One region of the Streptomyces sp. NPDC051561 genome, then DNA from elsewhere that is predicted to be linked to it. Evidence: riboswitches for the same ligand, from Rfam matches in the RefSeq annotation. Region 1 holds a riboswitch; each other region holds the start of a gene.
What was found. A riboswitch is a leader RNA that binds a small molecule or an ion and turns the genes downstream of it on or off. The one in region 1 is predicted to bind thiamine pyrophosphate.
Positions count from the first base shown of each region.

Region 2: it holds a riboswitch for thiamine pyrophosphate, as region 1 does, so the genes downstream of both, thiM (hydroxyethylthiazole kinase) here and thiO (glycine oxidase ThiO) in region 1, are expected to answer to the same signal.
Region 3: it holds a riboswitch for thiamine pyrophosphate, as region 1 does, so the genes downstream of both, thiC (phosphomethylpyrimidine synthase ThiC) here and thiO (glycine oxidase ThiO) in region 1, are expected to answer to the same signal.

Region 1 covers NZ_JBITDM010000003.1:55,471-61,822, forward strand. Annotated here, with positions in the region: gene ACIA73_RS08255 (Rv2175c family DNA-binding protein) at 1-66, opposite strand, end outside; gene ACIA73_RS08260 (NAD(P)/FAD-dependent oxidoreductase) at 137-1,306, opposite strand; gene ACIA73_RS08265 (hypothetical protein) at 1,402-1,746, opposite strand; TPP riboswitch at 1,843-1,955, shown strand; gene thiO (glycine oxidase ThiO) at 1,953-3,134, shown strand; gene thiS (sulfur carrier protein ThiS) at 3,131-3,349, shown strand; gene ACIA73_RS08280 (thiazole synthase) at 3,356-4,150, shown strand; gene pknB (Stk1 family PASTA domain-containing Ser/Thr kinase) at 4,294-6,210, shown strand; gene ACIA73_RS08290 (deoxyribonuclease IV) at 6,309-6,352, shown strand, end outside.
Region 2 covers NZ_JBITDM010000035.1:27,396-33,747, reverse strand. Annotated here, with positions in the region: gene ACIA73_RS39175 (purine-cytosine permease family protein) at 1-1,305, opposite strand, end outside; gene tenA (thiaminase II) at 1,302-1,991, opposite strand; gene thiD (bifunctional hydroxymethylpyrimidine kinase/phosphomethylpyrimidine kinase) at 1,997-2,833, opposite strand; gene thiE (thiamine phosphate synthase) at 2,830-3,468, opposite strand; gene thiM (hydroxyethylthiazole kinase) at 3,696-4,526, opposite strand; TPP riboswitch at 4,520-4,649, opposite strand; gene ligD (non-homologous end-joining DNA ligase) at 5,735-6,352, opposite strand, start outside.
Region 3 covers NZ_JBITDM010000010.1:39,591-45,942, forward strand. Annotated here, with positions in the region: gene ACIA73_RS22460 (DUF5326 family protein) at 1-48, shown strand, start outside; gene ACIA73_RS22465 (IclR family transcriptional regulator) at 248-1,120, shown strand; gene ACIA73_RS22470 (SsgA family sporulation/cell division regulator) at 1,220-1,654, shown strand; gene ACIA73_RS22475 (YibE/F family protein) at 1,729-3,135, opposite strand; TPP riboswitch at 3,209-3,345, shown strand; gene thiC (phosphomethylpyrimidine synthase ThiC) at 3,338-5,128, shown strand; gene ACIA73_RS22485 (hypothetical protein) at 5,279-6,106, opposite strand; gene ACIA73_RS22490 (metallophosphoesterase) at 6,283-6,352, opposite strand, start outside.

The DNA of each region.
Region 1 (6,352 bases):
CGCGATGTCGGGGAGGTGGAGCCAGGCGGGGACGAGGGCTTCGATCTTTGCGTCAATCTCGGTCACAGGACAAGCGTGCCATCCAGGACTGACAGCCGGTAATCGGGAGCGGCGGAAAGTACCGCCGCCCAGGCTCTCACGGCCTGCGTACCGCCGACTTCAGCGGTACGCAGGGGTCGGCGGCCGGCCCCGGGTCCAGTACCGCCCCCGCCTCGACCAGCTTGCGCCCCTGCGCCAGGTCGCGCGGGCGACCCACCGCGAGCAGCGCCACCAGCACCCCGTCCCGCAGCCAGCACACCGACCAGGCGGGGCTCGCGGGGTCGCCGCGCCAGACCATGCGGTCGGCGTCCGCGTGATGACCGACGTACTGGACGAAGCGCCCGAACTGCTCGGACCAGAAGTACGGCACCGGGTCGTAGACCAGCGGGGTGCCGCCCAGGATGTTGGCGGCGACCGTGCGGGGGCCCTGGAGGGCGTTGTCCCAGTGGTGGACCAGCAGCCGCCGCCCGTAGCGGCGGGAGGGGAAGGAGGCGCAGTCCCCTACGGCGTACACCTCGGGGACGCTGGTGCGCAGGTACGCGTCCGCGGTGACCGAGCCGTCCGGGCCCAGCTCGATGCCGGAGCCCTCCAGCCAGGCGGTGGCGGGTCTGGCGCCGATGCCGACGACGACCGCGCCTGCCGGGATGCGGCGGCCGCCGGTGAGGACGACGGCGCCCGGTTCGACGGAGGCGACCCGGGCGTGGGTGAGGAGTTCGGCTCCGCCCTCGGCGTACCAGGCGGCCATCGGGGCGGCGATCTGCGCGGGCATCGTCCCGGCGAGCGGCCGGTCGGCGGCCTCCACCACGGTCACCTTGCAGCCGGCCTCGCGGGCGGCGGTGGTGAACTCGGCGCCGATCCAGCCCGCCCCGACCACCACCACCTCGCTCTGCGCGTCCAGCACCGGCCGCAGCCGCTGCGCGTCGTCCAGGGTGCGCAGCAGATGGACGCCGGGGACGCCGACGGTGCCGGGCAGGGTGAGGGGGTCCGCGCCGGTGGCCAGCACCAGGGTGTCGTACGGCAGCGGGCCGGTCAGGGTGTCGATCTCGCGGTCGGCGGGACGTACCCCCGTCACCTCGCAGCCGAGGCGCAGCTCCACGCCGAGCGCCGCGAAGTCGACCTCGAAGGCCGAGCCCTCGGCCTTGCCGAGCAGTACCGCCTTGGACAGCGGCGGCCGGTCGTACGGCTGGTGCGGTTCGGCCCCGATCAGTACCAGGGACCCCGCGAAGCCCTGCTCGCGCAGGGCGACAGCGGTCTGCACCCCGGCCATGCCCGCGCCGACGACGACGATTCGCTTCTGCTCGCTCACCCGACCACCTTACGTATCTGACAGACCGTCAGGGACAGGCCCCCTCGGCCGGGGCCTCACCCGGCGGGCACTTCCTCGACCGTGCTGGTGCCGCTGCCCTCCTGGGACTCCCATGCCCAGCGCTCCTCCAGCCGCACTCGACCGTCCGCGAGGAGCGTGACCGTGGACAGACAATGCCCAGAAGACGTCGTTCCATCCTGCTTCAGCTGTACGTAGCGGAAGTCGAGCCGGTCCCCCGCGCGCGTGCCCACCAGGTGCCCGCGTACGACGTCACCGCCCGTGTACTCGGCCCAGATCCGGCCGTCCTGCTCGTGATAGTGGAACCGGGTACGGGTACCGACCTGCCCCGGCGCCTGGTCGGCGACCGGTGCGAGGACGAGTCCGTCCAGTGAACGAGGCACAGCGACCGCTCCCTCAGAGCCTGTTGAGGCCAACCACTAGGGTGGCGACCGGAAACCATTCCCGGGGGACGCCCCCGAACTCCCAGAACAATAGAAGACCGCACTCACGGGAGCCCGGCCGACCGGGCTGAGAGGGAGGCTGACCAGGCCTCCGACCGTACGAACCTGATCCGGGTCATGCCGGCGAAGGGAGGGGCTGGACGCCCATGCACACATATCCGAGAAAGCCTTACGACGTCCTGGTCGTCGGGGGCGGAATCATCGGCCTCGTCACGGCCTGGCGGGCCGCCGGGCGCGGTCTGCGCACCGCGCTCATCGACCCCGAACCGGGTGGCGGCGCCGCCCGGGTGGCGGCCGGAATGCTCGCCGCCGTCACCGAACTCCACTACGGCGAGCAGACTCTGCTCGGCCTCAACCTGGCCTCCGCCCGCCGCTATCCGGACTTCGTCGCGGAGCTGGAGGAGGCGACCGGCCTGGGCACCGGCTACCGCGCGTGCGGCACGCTGGCCGTCGCCCTGGACGCCGACGACCGCGCCCACCTGCGCGACCTGCACGCCCTGCAACGGCAGTCCGGCCTGGAGTCGGAGTGGCTGAGCGGGCGCGAGTGCCGCCGGCTGGAGCCGATGCTGGCGCCGGGCGTGCGCGGCGGGCTGCGGGTGGACGGCGACCACCAGATCGACCCCCGCCGGCTGGCCGCCGCCCTGCTGACGGCCTGCGAGCGGGCCGGGGTGACCGTGCACCGTACGACCGTCACCGCACTTCGTGTCGTGCGGGACCGGGCGGCCGGCGCACTGCTCGCGGACGGCACCGAGCTGGTCGCCGACCAGGTGGTGCTCGCCGCCGGGAGCCTCAGCGGGCAGCTCGCCGGGGTGCCGGACGAGGTGCTCGTGCCGGTACGTCCGGTGAAGGGGCAGGTGCTGCGGCTGACGGTGCCGCCCGCGTACGCCCCGTTCCTGAGCCGGACGGTTCGGGCGGTGGTGCGCGGCAGCCACGTCTACCTGGTTCCGCGCGAGAACGGCGAACTCGTCGTCGGCGCCACCACCGAGGAGCTCGGCTGGGACACCACGGTCACCGCGGGCGGCGTCTACGAGCTGCTGCGCGACGCCCATGAACTGGTCCCCGGCATCACCGAACTCCCGCTCACCGAGACCCGCGCGGGCCTGCGCCCCGCCTCCCCCGACAACGCCCCGCTGCTGGGCCCCACCGCCCTGCCCGGCCTGCACCTGGCCACCGGGCACTACCGCAACGGGGTGCTGCTGACCCCGATCACCGGGGAGGTGATGGCGGAGGTGCTGACCACGGGTGAACTCATCCACGAGGCGCGGCCGTTCACGCCGCGACGGTTCACTTCCCTGCCTGCCGATGTACGTGAGGAGCAGCCCGCATGAGCCCCGAGACCGTACTGACCGTGTCCGTGAACGGCGAGCGGCGCGAGCTGCCCACCGGCACGACCCTCTCCGCTCTCGTCGCCTCCCTCACCCGCGCCCGGGCGGGCGTGGCGGCGGCACTCAACGAAACCGTGGTCCCGCGCGGGCGGTGGACGGACACCGCCCTGACCGACGGCGACCGCGTCGAAGTACTCACCGCAGTCCAGGGAGGCTGATCCTTGATGGCCGACGACCTTTTCGAACTGGGCGGGGTCCCCTTCTCCTCCCGGCTGATCATGGGAACGGGCGGGGCGCCCAGCCTGGACGTCCTGGAACGCTCCCTGATCGCCTCCGGCACCGAGCTGACAACGGTCGCGATGCGGCGGCTGGACCCTTCCGTGCAGGGGTCCGTCCTCTCCGTTCTTGAGCGGCTCGGGATCCGGGTGCTGCCCAATACGGCGGGCTGCTTCACGTCCGGCGAGGCGGTGCTGACCGCCCGGCTGGCCCGCGAGGCGCTCGGCACCCACTGGGTGAAGCTGGAGGTGATCGCCGACGAGCGGACCCTGCTGCCGGACCCCGTCGAGCTGCTGGACGCGGCGGAGGTGCTGGTCGACGACGGCTTCACGGTCCTGCCCTACACCAACGACGATCCGGTGCTGGCGCGGAAGCTGGAGGACGTGGGGTGTGCGGCGGTGATGCCGCTGGGCTCACCGATCGGGTCGGGTCTCGGCATCCGCAACCCCCACAACTTCGAACTGATCGTGGAGCGGGCGGGGGTGCCGGTGATCCTCGACGCGGGCGCGGGTACGGCGTCGGACGCGACGCTGGCGATGGAGCTGGGCTGCGCGGGTGTGATGCTCGCCTCGGCGGTGACCCGCGCCCAGGAGCCGGTGCTGATGGCGGAGGCCATGCGCCGCGGTGTCGAGGCGGGCCGCCTCGCGTACCGCGCCGGCCGCATCCCCCGCCGGCACTTCGCGCTGGCGTCGTCGCCGGGCGCGGGGGTCGCGGCCTTCGATCCGGAGCGGCCGGCGTTCTGAGCCGGGCGGCCGGGCGCGCAGGGGGGGGAGGGGCGGCGGGGACTGTGGCACCGCCGCCCCTCCCCTGTTACAGCTCGGCTTCAGTCCGGCACCTGGGACCGCACCCCGTCCGCCCCTCCCCCCACCCCTCGTAGACTCCCTTCGTGGATACGACCCTTCAGGACCCCCTCGTCGGGCAGCTGCTCGACAGCCGCTATCGCGTCGAGGCACGGATCGCCGTCGGCGGGATGGCCACGGTCTACCGGGCCGTCGACACCCGCCTCGACCGCGTGCTCGCCCTCAAGGTGATGCACCTGGCGCTCGCCGAGGACGCGTCCTTCGTCGACCGGTTCATCCGGGAGGCGAAGTCCATCGCGCACCTCGCGCACCCGAATGTGGTCGCGGTCTTCGACCAGGGCACCGACGGAAGCTACGTCTACCTCGCGATGGAGTACATCGCGGGCTGCACCCTGCGCGACGTCCTGCGCGAGCGCGGTGCCCTCCAGCCCCGAGCCGCCCTCGACATCCTGGAGCCCGTGCTCGCCGCCCTCGGCGCCGCGCACCGGGCCGGGTTCGTCCACCGCGACATGAAGCCGGAGAACGTCCTGATAGGGGACGACGGCCGGGTGAAGGTCGCCGACTTCGGTCTCGTACGTTCCGTGGACACGGTCACCAGCACCACCGGGTCCGTCCTGGGCACGGTCTCCTATCTGGCGCCCGAACAGATCGAGCACGGCACCACCGACACCCGCGCCGACGTCTACGCCTGCGGCGTGGTCCTCTACGAGATGCTGACCGGCGCCAAGCCGCACTCCGGCGGCACCCCCGCCCAGGTCCTCTACAAGCACCTCAACGAGGACGTCCCGCCGCCCTCAGCCGTGGTACCCGGGCTGGCCCTCGAACTCGACGAGCTGGTGGCCAGTGCCACCACCCGCAATCCGGCGGCCCGCCCGTTCGACGCGGTCGAGCTGCTCGGGCAGGCCAGGGAGGCGCGGGCCGCCCTGAGCGACGAGCAGCTGGACGTCGTACCTCCGCGGGCGAAGCCCGAGACTCCCGCCGGACCGACGGATCCGGAGGAGCGCACCAGCGTGATCCCGCGTGCGCTGCCCACCGCGCAGCACACCAGCAGGCTGCGGATGCCGCTGCCCGACGAGCCCGCGCCGCCCCGTCGGCGGACCGGTCGTCCGGCGCCGTCCCGCCGGCAGCTGCTCACCCTGGTCACCGCCGTACTGCTGCTCCTGGGGGTGGGCACCGGCGTCTGGTACATCAACTCGGGCCAGTTCACCCAGGTCCCGGCACTGCTCAGCCAGACCGAGAGCAACGCGCGCAAGAAGCTGGACGATGCCGGTCTCGACGTGAAGGACGTGGAGCGGAAGTTCAGCGACACCGTCACCCGCGGCACCGTCATGGACAGCGACCCGGCCCCTGGCGACCGCATCCGCAGCAACGGCTCGGTGACGCTGGTCCTCTCGCGCGGCCCGGAGATCGTGAAGGTTCCCGACCTCAAGCGGATGCCGCTGAACAGGGCGCGGAGCACCCTCAAGGACGCGGGTCTCGCGCCGGGGGTCGTCACCAGGGCGTTCAGCGAGGACATTCCGCTGGGCACGGTCATCAGTACGGAGCCGAGCGCCGGCACCGGCCGCGCCCCGGACACCGCGGTCGCGCTCCTGGTCAGCAAGGGGTCCCCGGTGGACGTCCCCGAGGTCACCGGAGAGTCCGTCGAGGACGCCACCCGCACCCTCGAAGACCTCGGCCTCAAGGTCGACGTCGCCCCCGGGCAGATCAACTCCCCTGCCGAGGCGGGCAAGGTGGGCCGCCAGTCGGTGCCCTCCGGCACGCGCCTCGGCGAGGGCGAGCGCGTCACGCTCACCGTCTCCAAGGGCCCCCGGATGGTTCCGGTGCCCGACGTCCTGGGCCGGCACGCCGACGAGGCGACCCGGCTGCTCAAGGCGGCGGGCTTCGAGGTGGAGGTGGAGCGTCCGATCTTCTCCTTCAGCAAGGTGATCGAGAAGCAGTCGGTCCAGGGCGGCGAGCAGGCCGCCGAGGGCAGCAAGATCGTCATCACCACGAAGATCCTCTAGCGGTACGGGGCCATGGCCGGGAGCCGTACCGCGCCGGGGCTGCGAGCCGTACGGGGCCGGGGCCCGGGGCTGCGTGCCGTACGGCATCCTGGACAGCGATGAGCAGCACAGAATTCGCCACCCGGTTCCCGGCCGATTTCCC
Region 2 (6,352 bases), on a different contig from region 1:
CAGGGAGGCGCTCATCCAGGGCTGGACGGTCAGGCCCACCGCGTCCTGCAGTCGGACCCAGAAGTCGGACCAGCCGGCGATGTTCGTCGGTGCGACCAGCTGGTAGGTGGCGAAGCCGAGCGCCCAGGGCGCCAGCATGACCCAACGGGTGGGGGCCTGTTCGGAGACGTCCCAGGTGCGGTGTCCGCCGAGTACGAAGAAGTCCACGACGAGGACGGCGAACATCGGGATGAAGACCGCGCCGATCAGGTACAGGAAGCTGGCGAAGCTGTCCATGTTCACCAGGAGTGCCAGGCCGGTGGCCAGGGTGCCGCTGACCAGGCACAGAACGCGGCGGTCCACCCGGGGCAGCAGGTTCTGGGCGGAGACGGCGGTGGAGTAGACGTTGGCGAAGGACTGGTCGACCTCGCGCAGCACCAGGACGCCGAAGCAGATCACGCCGACGCTGGTGGCGGTGAAAGGATCGAAGACCTTGTACGGATCGGTGCTGTCGAACGCGATCATGGCGAGCGCTGCCACGCCGAGGACCGAGCCCGCGATGCCCGCGAGGGTCTGGCCGACGACCAGGCCGCCGAACGCCTCCTTCTCGCTGCGGGAGTGCCGCGAGTAGTCCGCGACCAGCGGCAGCCAGGAGATCGACACGGCGATCACGCTGTCGGTGGCGAACCAGAAGTCCTTCCAGGAACCGCCCTCCATCGGGATGCCGCGCCCGGCCAGGTCCCAGCCCAGGTAGAGGATGGCCAGGACGACGGCGATGGTGACGTAGCGGCGGATGATGCGCAGGGCGCCCAGCGGGCGGAGCGTGAACGCCGTCGTCACCGCGCCCGCGACGAGCACGTACAGCCAGCCGGGCCCCGGGTCCCCGAAGGCCTGGCGGGCCAGGATCTTCAGCCCTGTGGAGATGACCACCAGCTCGAAGACGGCCCAGCCGACCATCTGCAGCACGTTGAGGACGGTGGGCAGGTACGACGCCTTTGCGCCGAACAGGCCGCGCAGCAGCACCATCGAGGGCGCTCCGGTGCGGGCCCCGGTGATGGCGGCCAGTCCGAGGGCGAAGGTGCCGATCAGGGTGCCGACGACGGACGCGGTGACGGCGGCGGCGAACGACAGGGTCGGACTGCCGGTGCCCAGGGGGTCGAGGACGACCAGCATGCCGCTGAAGCCGAGCAGGCTCACTCCCAGGTTTGCCCAGAAGGTGCCTTGGTCCCAGCCGGACAGGACCTTGGGCGTGGGCTGGTCGAGGGTGAGCGGCGCCTCGTTCGCCGGGGCAGGCCCCGAGGTAGTGGGTTCGGTGCCGGTCGTCACTTCGCGGGCTCCGCATCCTGGGCGGGAGCGGTCCCGAAAGGCCAGGACTCGACGCGCCAGGCGGCGTCCCAGAACATCCACTCCCAGGTGGAGGCGGTGGTGAAGACCGTACGCATCCGTGCCCGGGTGGCCGGGTCGGCCTGGTCCGCAAGCCGGTTGACGATTCCTCGGGCGTGCGCGGTGGCGGCCTCGAACTCCTCGTCGGCGTACGTGCCGATCCAGTCGCCGTAGGGGTGGGCGGCGAGGTCGCCGGCCTGTTCCAGCAGCGCCCGGCCCACCTCTGCGTAGATCCAGAAGCAGGGCAGTACCGCGGCGGCCAGCTCGGCATAGCCCTGGGTGTGGGCCACGGAGAGCAGGTAGGAGGTGTATCCGGTGCAGGTGGGGGAGGGGGTCCAGGCATCGACGTCGACGACGTTGCTCTGGTGCAGGGAGCTCTCGACGACGATGGCGTCGTGGGCGTGCTGCGCGAAGAACGCGATGTCCTCGGGCCGGTCCGCCTTCGCGGCTGCGCTGGCCAGCGCGCGGGCGTAGTCGCGCAAGTAGTGGGCGTCCTGGGCCAGGTAGTAGACGAACTTCTCCCGGTCCAGGGTGCCGTCGCCGAGGCCGGTGACGAACGGCAGCTTGTCGATGGCCGCACGTATCTCGGCCGTGGCCATCCACAGCTCGTCGCAGAAGGTGGTGGTCATGGGGCTCAGCTCCAGTACTGGTGGAAGTGGTGGACGGGGCCGTGACCGCGGCCGACACGCAGGGTGTCGGCCGCGCGCAGGGCCCCGGTGAGGTACTCCTTCGCGGCGCGGACAGCGGTGTGCCAGTCGTCGTGCTGCGGGCGGAGGGCGGCGATCGCGGCGGAGAGGGTGCAGCCGGTGCCATGGGTGTTGCGCGTGTTCACGCGGGGTGCGGACAGCTCGGTCACGTCTGTGCCGTACGTCACGTCTGGTCTGTACGTACTGTCGACGAGGATGTCGACGGACTCGGCGTCGTGCGTGTGGTGGCCGCCCTTGAGGAGGACGCGCCTGGCACCGGTTTCGAGGAGTGCGCGGGCCTGCTCGACGGCCTCGGCGCGGTTCCTTGCGGCGGCGGCGCCGAGAAGGTCACCGGCCTCGGGAAGGTTGGGGGTGATGAGGTCGGCGAGGGGCAGGAGACGGTCCCGCAGCACCGCCACCGCATCGGTCTCCAGAAGGCGGTGACCGCTGGTCGAGACCATGACGGGGTCGAGGACGACGTAGCGCGGGCGGTGCCGCTCCAGGGCGTCCGCGACGGCCGCGGCGAGGGCGGCGTCGGCCAGCATTCCGATCTTGACCGCGTCCACCGGGACGTCGGCGAAAAGAGTGTCGAGCTGCTCGGTGACGAAGGCCGGGGGCACGGTGTGGATGCCGGTGACGCCCTGCGTGTTCTGCGCGGTCAGGGCCGTCAGGACTGCCGTTCCGTACGCCCCGTTCGCGGAGAACGCCTTCAGGTCGGCCTGGATCCCGGCGCCGCCCGAGGGGTCACTGGCGGCGATGGTGAGGGCGATGGGCGGGGTGGTCACGAGGAGACCTCCTGGCGCAGGGCGTGGACGAGGGAACGGGCTGCGGCCTCGGGGTCGCGCTGCCCGCATACCGCGCTGACGACGGCGATCCCGGCCGCACCGCTTCTCACGACCGCGGCAGCCTCGGACACGTCGATGCCGCCGATGGCCACGCAGGGCAGCAGGCTCTCCCGGACGATCCGGGCCAGGCCGCCCGGTCCGAGCGGGGCGTCCGCGTCGGGCTTGGTGGACTGCGGGAACACCGGGCCGACCCCGAGGTGGTCGACGGCGTCCGGCACGTGCGCCAGCTGCTCGGGGCGGCTGACGGACAGGCCGACGTACGCATGGGGGCCGAGCAGGCGCCGGGCGGTCTCGGGGGAGACGTCCCGCTGCCCGAGGTGGACGCCGTCGGCGTCCAGCCAGACCGCGACGTCCAGGCGGTCGTTGACGATCAGGGGGACGCCGGTGCCGACGAGCTCGGCCTGGATCGCCCGGCCGAGCGAGAACAGCGTGCGGGCGTCCGCGTCCGAATCGCGCAACTGGACAGCGGTGACACCGCCCTTGACGGCGGCTGCCACGGTGGCGGCGACACCACGGTCGCCGCAGAGGCGGGTGTCGGTGACGAGGTACAGGGACAGGTCGAGAGAAGGTCGCATGGGTGGGTCCTTGGTGGTCTCCCTGCCGGGGGGGGCATGGGAAGCGCATCGGGAGGCACAGGGCAAGGAAGGGCCCTGGCGTGCAGGAACCTTGAGTCGTCCACAGGCGGGAGCGTGGGGGAGGGGAGGTCGGCTGGTGTCGGGGTCGCCCCCCGGGCGGGCGCAGGCTGTTCAGCGGGTGGCGTCCAGGCCGCCGCTCATCACAGAACCCCTCAACACCCGCCTGCTCAGCGCAGGTTGACTGCCTCGGTGAGTCGGTCAGGGCCGAGCTCGTACAGAGCGTCGATCAGTGCGACCGCGAACGTGCCGGGCCCCGCAGAGCGGGTAGCGGCGTCCTCCGCGGCCACGGTGAGCAGACAGGTCGCGGCAGCGGCGGCCAGCAGCGCGTCGCCGGTGACGGCCGTACAGGCGGCCACCAGAGCACCCAGCGCACAGCCCGTTCCCGTCACCAGAGGCAGCAGCGGGTGCCCGTTGGCCAGGCGCACCACCCGCGTCCCGTCCGTGAGGACGTCCTCCGGGCCGCTCACCGCCACCGCGCAGCCGTAACGCCTGGCCAGCGCGGTGGCCGCGGCGAGTGCCGCCTCGGGTACGTCCGTGCTGTCCACGCCGCGCCCGCCCGGGCCGCCGTCCAGCGCCAGGATCTCGGAAGGATTGCCGCGAACGACCGCCGGGGGCGCGCTGTCCAGCAGTTCACGGGCGAGTGCGGTGCGCCAGGGCAGCGGACCGACGGCCACCGGGTCGAGCACCCACGGCCGCCCGGCCCCTCCCGCTTCCCCGACCGCGACACGCATCGCCTCGGCCGTCACGGACGTCACCGTCCCCAGGTTCACCAGGACACCCCCGGCCACCCGGGCCAGTGCTCCGGCCTCCTCCGCGCTGTGCACCATCGCGGGGGTGGCCCCTGCGGCGAGCAGTACGTTCGCGGTGAACTGCGACACCACGACGTTGGTCAGGCAGTGCACGAGGGGTGCGGAGGCCCGCAGCGACGCGATCACGTCCGCCACCGCATCACGGGAGACGGCAGCGCCGCGCTGAGCGGATATGACGGCAGGATCCATCGTCAACACCCTTCCTACGCCGGCATTACCCGGTCCAGGTTCATGCGGTCGGCGGAAAGGGGAGCAAACAACTCCCGTCCGCCCTCTCAGCCCGGCTACTCCCGAGCTCCCGCGGTGGTCGCTACGCAATGTACCTCCTTCACGAACGGGAGTTCGCACTCGGGGCACCACACGAAACGACAGGGATCTGCGGACGGAACCGGCTGGCGCCGTCCAGCGAACCTCCAGCGAACAACGGGCACTTTTCAGCCCTGTCCAGGCCTTGGGCCACACTCCGGCGAGCAGTCCACCCACACTGTGCACAGGCCGCGAGAACAGGCCCCGCCGGCAGGGGAGTTCGGTGTGCCACCCGGTCCCGACCGCGCAGCGGTCGACCCGACACGGCTCCGCACCGACCGAGGCCGGTGTGATTCACCGGGTGTAGTACGGGAGCAAGTGAATACTGGGGTTTGCCACGGATTGTGGACATCTCTTGAGAGCCGGATTGTGGGATCCGGTCAGGAGGTGTTCTGGTGGGTACTGCCCGGTATTCAGAAGAGTTCAAGCGGGATGCGGTCGCGCTGGTCGCGAGCGCATGCGGGCCACGCGGCGACCTGATTCCAGGACTCGACCATCCGGTCGGTCCGCCACCTCGCTAGCCGTTCATAGCACCAGCGCACCCCACGGGCCCCGGTCTCCTCGGGAGCTCTGACGGCTCTGGACTATCAAGCGGTCACCGTGCGGCGGGCTCGCACCACCAACACCAACGAGTGATCAAGCGGACAGTGTTGACGGTGGTGGCAACCTCGAAGACACCGAACGCCGCCGCTCTGGATAAGGGTTCGTCATAGGGGTTCGTCCTCTCCGAGATGCGAGGACTTCGGCACCGAACGCCTGGCGCACCGATGAGTTTCCTGCACTGCGGCGGCCCTATTGGCAGCAACGCACACCACGGCAGTACGGCCCTTACGTGAACCGGAGAGACAAGCATGGCAACAGCGCGAGAGCAGTCGGCCGGAGCCGAGGCCCGAGTCACCTCCGCCGACGGCACCGAGATCGCATTCGAGCAGTCGGGCCGCGGGCCGGCCGTCGTCCTGGTTGCCTCGGCACTGGCAGACCGCTCGGACACGACCAAACTCGCGACTCTCCTCGCCCACCACTTCGCTGTGATCAACTACGACCGGCGCGGACGCGGTGCCAGCGGGGACGCGGTGCCAGCGGGGACGCCGCTACTTACGCCCCCGACCGCGAGATTGAAGACATCGCCGCGTTGATCGAACACGTCGGCGGCGTGCGGTCGGCCCCGGTGTGTCCAGCTCGTCCCAGTCCAACGGCACCGCCACGGGCGCACCCGGCCTGGACCGTACGGCGAAAGGAGCGACGACGGTCTGGGCATAGCCGTTGCGTGCGACGTCCAGGTACAGCCGCCCCCTGCGGGCCTCTTTGCGCCCCTCGGTCGTCAGTTCCCGCGGGTGCCGCACCACCAGCGTCTTCGCGGCCGCGCGGGCGAACGTCAGTATGTCGTCGGCGTCGTCGCGTCGGTTCAGCCGTACGACGACGTGCAGTCCGCGCGAGCCGGTGGTCATCAGACCGGACGGCAGGTCCAGCTCGTCGAGCAGCGTGTGCAGCTGGTGGGCGGCACGGCGGACCGGCGCGAAGTCGTCGACGGGCGGGTCGAGGTCGAAAACCAGCCGGTCGGGGCGGCGCGGCTCGTCGGCGCGGCTCAGCCAGCGGTGCGGGTTGATGCAAGCCTGGCTCGCGGGGTAGACCAGCGTCGCGGTGTCGTCGCACACGACGTGCGTGACTCCGCCGCCCTCCTTGGCCACCGGAGCACGGTGGATCCAGTC
Region 3 (6,352 bases), on a different contig from region 1:
TCGTCCTCCTCGGGCTCGTCGGGCTCGTCGGGCAAGAGCGACTGGTAAGACGGCCCGGCGACGGGAGAGCAGCGAGGCCCCGGCGCGGGCAGCCCGTCCGTACGGGCGTTAGCCCGCCGGGGGGAATCTGACACGTGAAAGCAACTGAGGCCCCGGGCAAGGCAGTTAGGGTGAAAAACCGCTGCCGTCACCCGGGACTCCCGCTCCCCGGCGACCGCATTGCCCTTCGGGACCCCGGGAGTGCCCCATGGCCACGGCCCAGTCCGCCGCTCGTTCTGCCGTTCAGCCGCGCTCCGCGGCCGAGCCCCGCTCCGCCGTTCAGCCGCGTTCCGCCTCCGTACCCACGCCCGCGGCACCCCCGTCCGACGCCCCGGCCCCCACCCTGATCGGTTCGGTGCAGCGCGCGCTGCGCCTGATGGAGGCGGTCAGCGACCACCCCGACGGAGCGCCCGCCAAGCAGCTCGCCCGGGAGGCCGGGCTGCCGCTGCCGACCGCGTACCACCTGCTGCGCACCCTGACCCACGAGGGATATCTCCGTCGTGAGCAGGGTGTTTTCGTGCTCGGCCCGGCAGCCAACCGGCTGGGGCACGGCGGATCGGGTCAGCTTCGCCGCGAGGTCGTGGTCGAGACGATGGAACGCTGGCGCGACACGCTGGGCGTCGCCGTGTACTTCGCCGTATACCGCGAGGGCGAGGTGGAGGTCACGGCCCTCGCCGAGAGCACCGCGAATCCCGCCGTCGAGGAGTGGGCCGACTTCCGCGAGACGGCGCACGCCCATGTGATCGGCCAGTGCCTGCTCTCCCAGTTGGACGCCCGCTCCCGCCTCGACCACCTCGACCGCCACCCCGTCGAGCCGATCACCCCGTACACGGTGCGTGGTGGTACGTCCCTGCTGACCAGGCTGGCAGCGGTCGAGCGCATGCAGACGATGGTCGAGCGCCAGGAGTACTCGCTCGGCACGATCTGCGCCGGGATTCCCCTCACGATCGGTCAGACGGCCGCCGTGATGGCGATCTCCGTACCCGTCGCACGTGAGGCCCGCCTGGATCCCGCAATCGAACGGCTGCGCGGCGAAATCAATGAGGTGGTCCGTTCGCTCATGTTCTCTATCAGTATCTGAAAACTCACTCCTTGTGATCTGTTACTGCGTGAAGCACGATGGCGTCAAGAGGGCCGGAAGCGATCGTTCCGACCACTTCCATCTACGGCAGGGTTGGCGATGCGCGAGTCGGTTCAGGCAGAGGTGATGATGAGCTTCCTCGTCTCGGAGGAGCTCTCCTTTCGTATTCCGGTGGAGCTCATGTACGAGGCGAAGGACCCCTACGCGATCCGCCTGACCTTCCACCTGCCCGGAGATGCCCCTGTGACCTGGGCTTTCGGTCGCGAGCTGCTGGTCGACGGAATCAACGAGCCCTGCGGCGAAGGTGATGTGCACATCGGGCCGACCGACCCCGACGAGTTGGCCGATGTGCACATCCGCCTTCAGGTCGGCAGCGATCGGGCGCTGTTCAGGGCGAGTGCGGCGCCGCTGGTGGCCTTCCTCGACCGCACCGACAAACTCGTGCCACTCGGCCAGGAGCACACGCAGAGTGACTATGCCGGGTGCCTGGAGGACGAGTTGGGCCGGATTCTCGCCGAGGAGAACGCGGGCTGAAGCAACGCCCGAGATCGGGTAGTTCATGGGGTTTCACGACAGAGGCGGCGGCCGGGAGCGATCCGGCCGCCGCCTCAGGCCTTACGGCGTCGCCCGCGCCCGCTCCGTACCGAAACCGCCGTAGCACCGGAGCCCTCACCGGCGCTCGCACTCCGGCCGGCCCCCGCCCCCGACTTGTCCGCCGAGACCACCAGCGCGGCCAGCGCCGTCGTCACCGGCACCGAGGCGACCAGTCCGATCGAGCCGACCAGGGTGCGCACGATCTCCTCCGCGACCAGCTCGCTGTTGGCGACCGTTCCCACACTGCTCTGGGCGATCGAGAAGAGCAGCAGCAGCGGCAGAGCGGCGCCCGCATAGGCCAGGACCAGGGTGTTCACCACCGAAGCGATGTGGTCGCGGCCGATCCGGATGCCCGCCCGGTAGAGGGCTCGCGGGCCCATCCTCGGGTCGGCCTGGTGGAGTTCCCACACCGCGGAGGTCTGGGTGACCGTGACGTCGTCGAGGACACCGAGCGAGCCGATGATGACGCCGGCGAGGAGCAGGCCGCTCATGTCGATCGACGGGTAGAGGCTGTGGATCAGCCCGGTGTTGTCGTCGATGTTGCCCGACAGGAACGCCCAGCCGATGAAGAGCGAGCCGAGCAGCCCGATCAGCAGCAGCGAGATCAGCGTGCCGATGACGGCCACGGAGGTGCGGGCGGTGAACCCGTGGCAGGCGTACAGCGCGATCAGCATGATGGCGCTGGCCCCGACCACCGCCACCACCAGCGGATTCGACCCCTGAAGGATGGCCGGGAGGATGAACAGCGTCAGCACCGCGAAGGAAGCGACCAGCGCGACCAGCGCCATCAGCCCCTTCATCCGGCCGACCAGCACCACCGCCACGGCGAAGATCCCGGCGAGCAGGGTGAGCGGAAGCTTCCGGTTCACGTCGATGACGGAGTACTGCAGATCCTTGGGCGCGTCGGGCGCGTACGCGACGACGACTCCCTGACCCTGTTTCAACTGCCGTGGGGCGCCGGGCTGGACGATCTCGGTGAAGGTGCGGCCCTTGTCCGCACCCGATTCGACCTCGATCGTCGCCTTCTTGCAGGTTCCCTTGTCGGGCGCGGCGGAGGGGCCGCCTCCGCCCGGGTCAGCGGTTCCGGTGCCGGGGGTCTGGGGGGACTGCGGGGCGACATTGGCGTCCTTGCAGTCGATGTTCTGGACCTGGACGACCTGCCCCTTCTCGGTCTGCCGGTCGAAGCCGACCCCGGTGCGCTCGTGGGCGGGCGCCCCTCCCGGCCAGAGCATCGTGAGCCCGACCAGAACCGCCGTGGCGAAGGGGATCAGCACCGCCGCGATCACCTTGCGCAGGTGCTTGGAGACGGGCGCCGCAGGGCCGTGACTGTGGCTGTGGCTATGCGAGGGAACAGGTGGGACGGGGGGCTGAGGGGGCGTCTGCGGGGACGGGTCGTGTGGGGGTGGCTGCGGTGGGGTCACCGACCGATCATCGCAAGAACGGCAGGGGCCCTCTGTTCAGCGTGGCCGGGATGGCGTTAGCGTGGGGCAAAACCTTTGCACACGCGGGAGCTCGGAGCACCGGGCTGAGAGGGCGCTGACCTCCGTACACATGCGTACGGACAACGGCTGCGTCGACCGCCGAACCTGTTACCGGGTAATGCCGGCGTAGGGAGTAGGTCTCATGACCACGATGGATGCACGCACGCCTGCCCACGGCGAGAACCGCCGCGACAACGCCGCCGAGGGTGAGCGGAAGCCCGGCTGGCACAAGGGATACGTCGACGGCTCGCGCCCCGACCTCCGGGTGCCGGTCCGTCAGGTGCACCTGACCAACGGCAAGGACGTGACGCTGTACGACACGTCCGGCCCGTACACCGACCCGTCGATCGAGACGGACGTGCGCCGCGGACTCGCACCGCTGCGCGAGAACTGGATCATCAGCCGGGGCGACACCGAGGAGTACGCGGGCAGGCCGGCCCGCCCCGAGGACGACGGCATCAAGCACACCTCGCCGCGCGGCGGACTCAAGAACCTGGACGCGGTCTTCCCCGGCCGCCCCCGCCAGCCCCGCCGGGGCCGCGACGGCCGCGCGGTGACCCAGCTCGCGTACGCACGGCGCGGTGAGATCACCCCGGAGATGGAGTACGTGGCCATCCGGGAGAATGTTGCGCCCGAGGTCGTACGGGAGGAAATCGCCGCCGGGCGCGCGGTGTTGCCCGCGAACGTGAACCACCCGGAGATCGAGCCGATGATCATCGGCAAGCGGTTCCTGGTGAAAGTCAACGCAAACATCGGCAATTCCGCGGTCACCTCCTCCATCGAGGAGGAGGTGGACAAGATGACCTGGGCGACCAAGTGGGGCGCCGACACGGTCATGGACCTCTCCACCGGCCGCAACATCCACACCACCCGCGAGTGGATCCTGCGCAACGCGCCGGTCCCGATCGGCACCGTCCCGCTCTACCAGGCACTCGAAAAGGTCGACGGCCGCGCCGAGGACCTGACCTGGGAGATCTACAAGGACACCATCATCGAGCAGGCCGAGCAGGGCGTGGACTACATGACGGTCCACGCGGGCGTGCGTCTCGCCTACGTCCCGATGACCGCGCGCCGCAAGACCGGCATCGTCTCGCGCGGCGGTTCGATCATGGCAGCCTGGTGCCTGGCGCACCACAAGGAGTCGTTCCTGTACGAGAACTTCGAGGAGCTCTGCGAGATCCTCGCGGCGTACGACGTGACGTACTCCCTCGGCGACGGACTGCGCCCGGGCTCGATTGCGGACGCCAACGACGAGGCCCAGTTCGCCGAGTTGAAGACGCTCGGGGAACTCAACACGATCGCCAAGCGTTTCAACGTACAGACCATGATCGAGGGCCCGGGGCACGTCCCGATGCACAAGATCAAGGAGAACATCGACCTTCAGCAGGAGATCTGCGAGGAGGCGCCGTTCTACACGCTCGGCCCGCTGACCACCGATGTGGCACCCGCCTACGACCACATCACCTCCGGCATCGGCGCCGCGATGATCGCCTGGTGGGGCACCGCGATGCTCTGCTACGTCACCCCCAAGGAGCACCTCGGGCTGCCCAACCGGGACGACGTGAAGACCGGCGTGATCACCTACAAGATCGCCGCGCACGCCGCCGACCTGGCCAAGGGGCACCCGGGCGCGCAGGAGTGGGACGACGCGCTGAGCGACGCCCGCTTCGAGTTCCGCTGGGAGGACCAGTTCAACCTGGCCCTCGACCCGGACACGGCGCGGGAGTTCCACGACGAGACGCTTCCGGCCGAGCCGGCCAAGACCGCGCACTTCTGCTCGATGTGCGGTCCGAAGTTCTGCTCGATGAAGATCTCGCAGGACATCCGGCGGCAGCACGGCGGTACGCCCGAGGAGATCGAGGCGGGCATGGCGGAGAAGTCCAAGGAGTTCGCGGCGGCGGGCAACCGGGTCTATCTGCCGATCGCCGACTAGTTCTCCCGTACAGGAACGGGCTGCTCTCGTGCGAGAACTGACGCTTCCGGTGCGAGAGTCGATGCTTTCGTGCGAGAACTGACCTTTCCCGTGCGAGAACTGACGTTTCACGTATGCGCGTCGGCGGCCCGCGATCGCCGGTCGGAGTGGTTACTCCGGCTTGTGGTCCGGGCCGCCGTAGTCCGGGCTGGAGAAGTCGGGGCTGGAGTAGCTGGGACGGGTCTTCTGGCCGTTGTGGTGGTTGTTCTCGCTGGGGCTGGAGAAGTCCGGGCGTGAGTAACCGAGACCGGGGATGCGGCCGGGCTGCCTCGGCGGTTCGGTGACGGAGGGCTTGGGCGGTTCGGAGAGGGCGTCGCGCAGGAACGGGACGATGCCCCGCTCCAGCAACGCATGCGTCCAGGCTTCCCTGGCGCGGTCGACCTCCTGGGTTCCGTTGTCCTGGTGGCCGACGGCGAGAGCGGTCGAGCCGTTGCGCAGTGCGGTGAAGAGCAGGCCGATCGCCGCGGCGAACAGACCCGCCGCGGTGAGCGCGCCGAAGACCCAGCCAGCCGTCAACAACGCCTCGGCGACGGCGTTTCCGGGCTTGATCATCCTCAGGAGGTAGCCGACGAGGAGCAGCGTCACCGCGGCGATACCGGCCAGCACCGGTGTCATGACGGCGACCACGGCCACCGCTCCCGCCCCGGTCGCCTCCGCGTTCTCGCCCATGCCGGGCGGGAGCAGTGCGCCCGGTATGGGCAGTGCGGGGCCGCGCAGCTCGCCGCGCACCTTCACGTAGTGGTCGTACTCGGCCGAGGCGTGACCGGCGATGATCTCCCGCGCGTTGAGCGCTGCGGTGCGCAACTGCTCGGTGGTCAGGCGCTGTTCCAGGTCGGCGAGATCCGGGCGTTCGTGCGCGGTGCGCAGTGCGGCGTTGAGGGTCCGCTCGAACTCCGGGCGGTCCTCGGCCAGCAGGTGCGGAGCGCTGTTCATGTGCATCCCCCGATGCTCCGTAGGGCCGGGTTGCCCGCTTCGGTGGGGCAGTTGGGCGGAAACGGAGGAGAGCCTGCTACGGATAACCCGATGGTAGAGCGCCTACGGCACGGGGTGACAGGGGGTTTCCGGAAATTGGTCCGGCGCTGGGAGCGTGTTCGTAGGCTGTACCTCTTCCCCCGTCACGCTCCGTCATTCAGGGGGAGTTGGACGACCAGCAGCTTTCCGGCCATGGTCACTCCGCCGTCCATC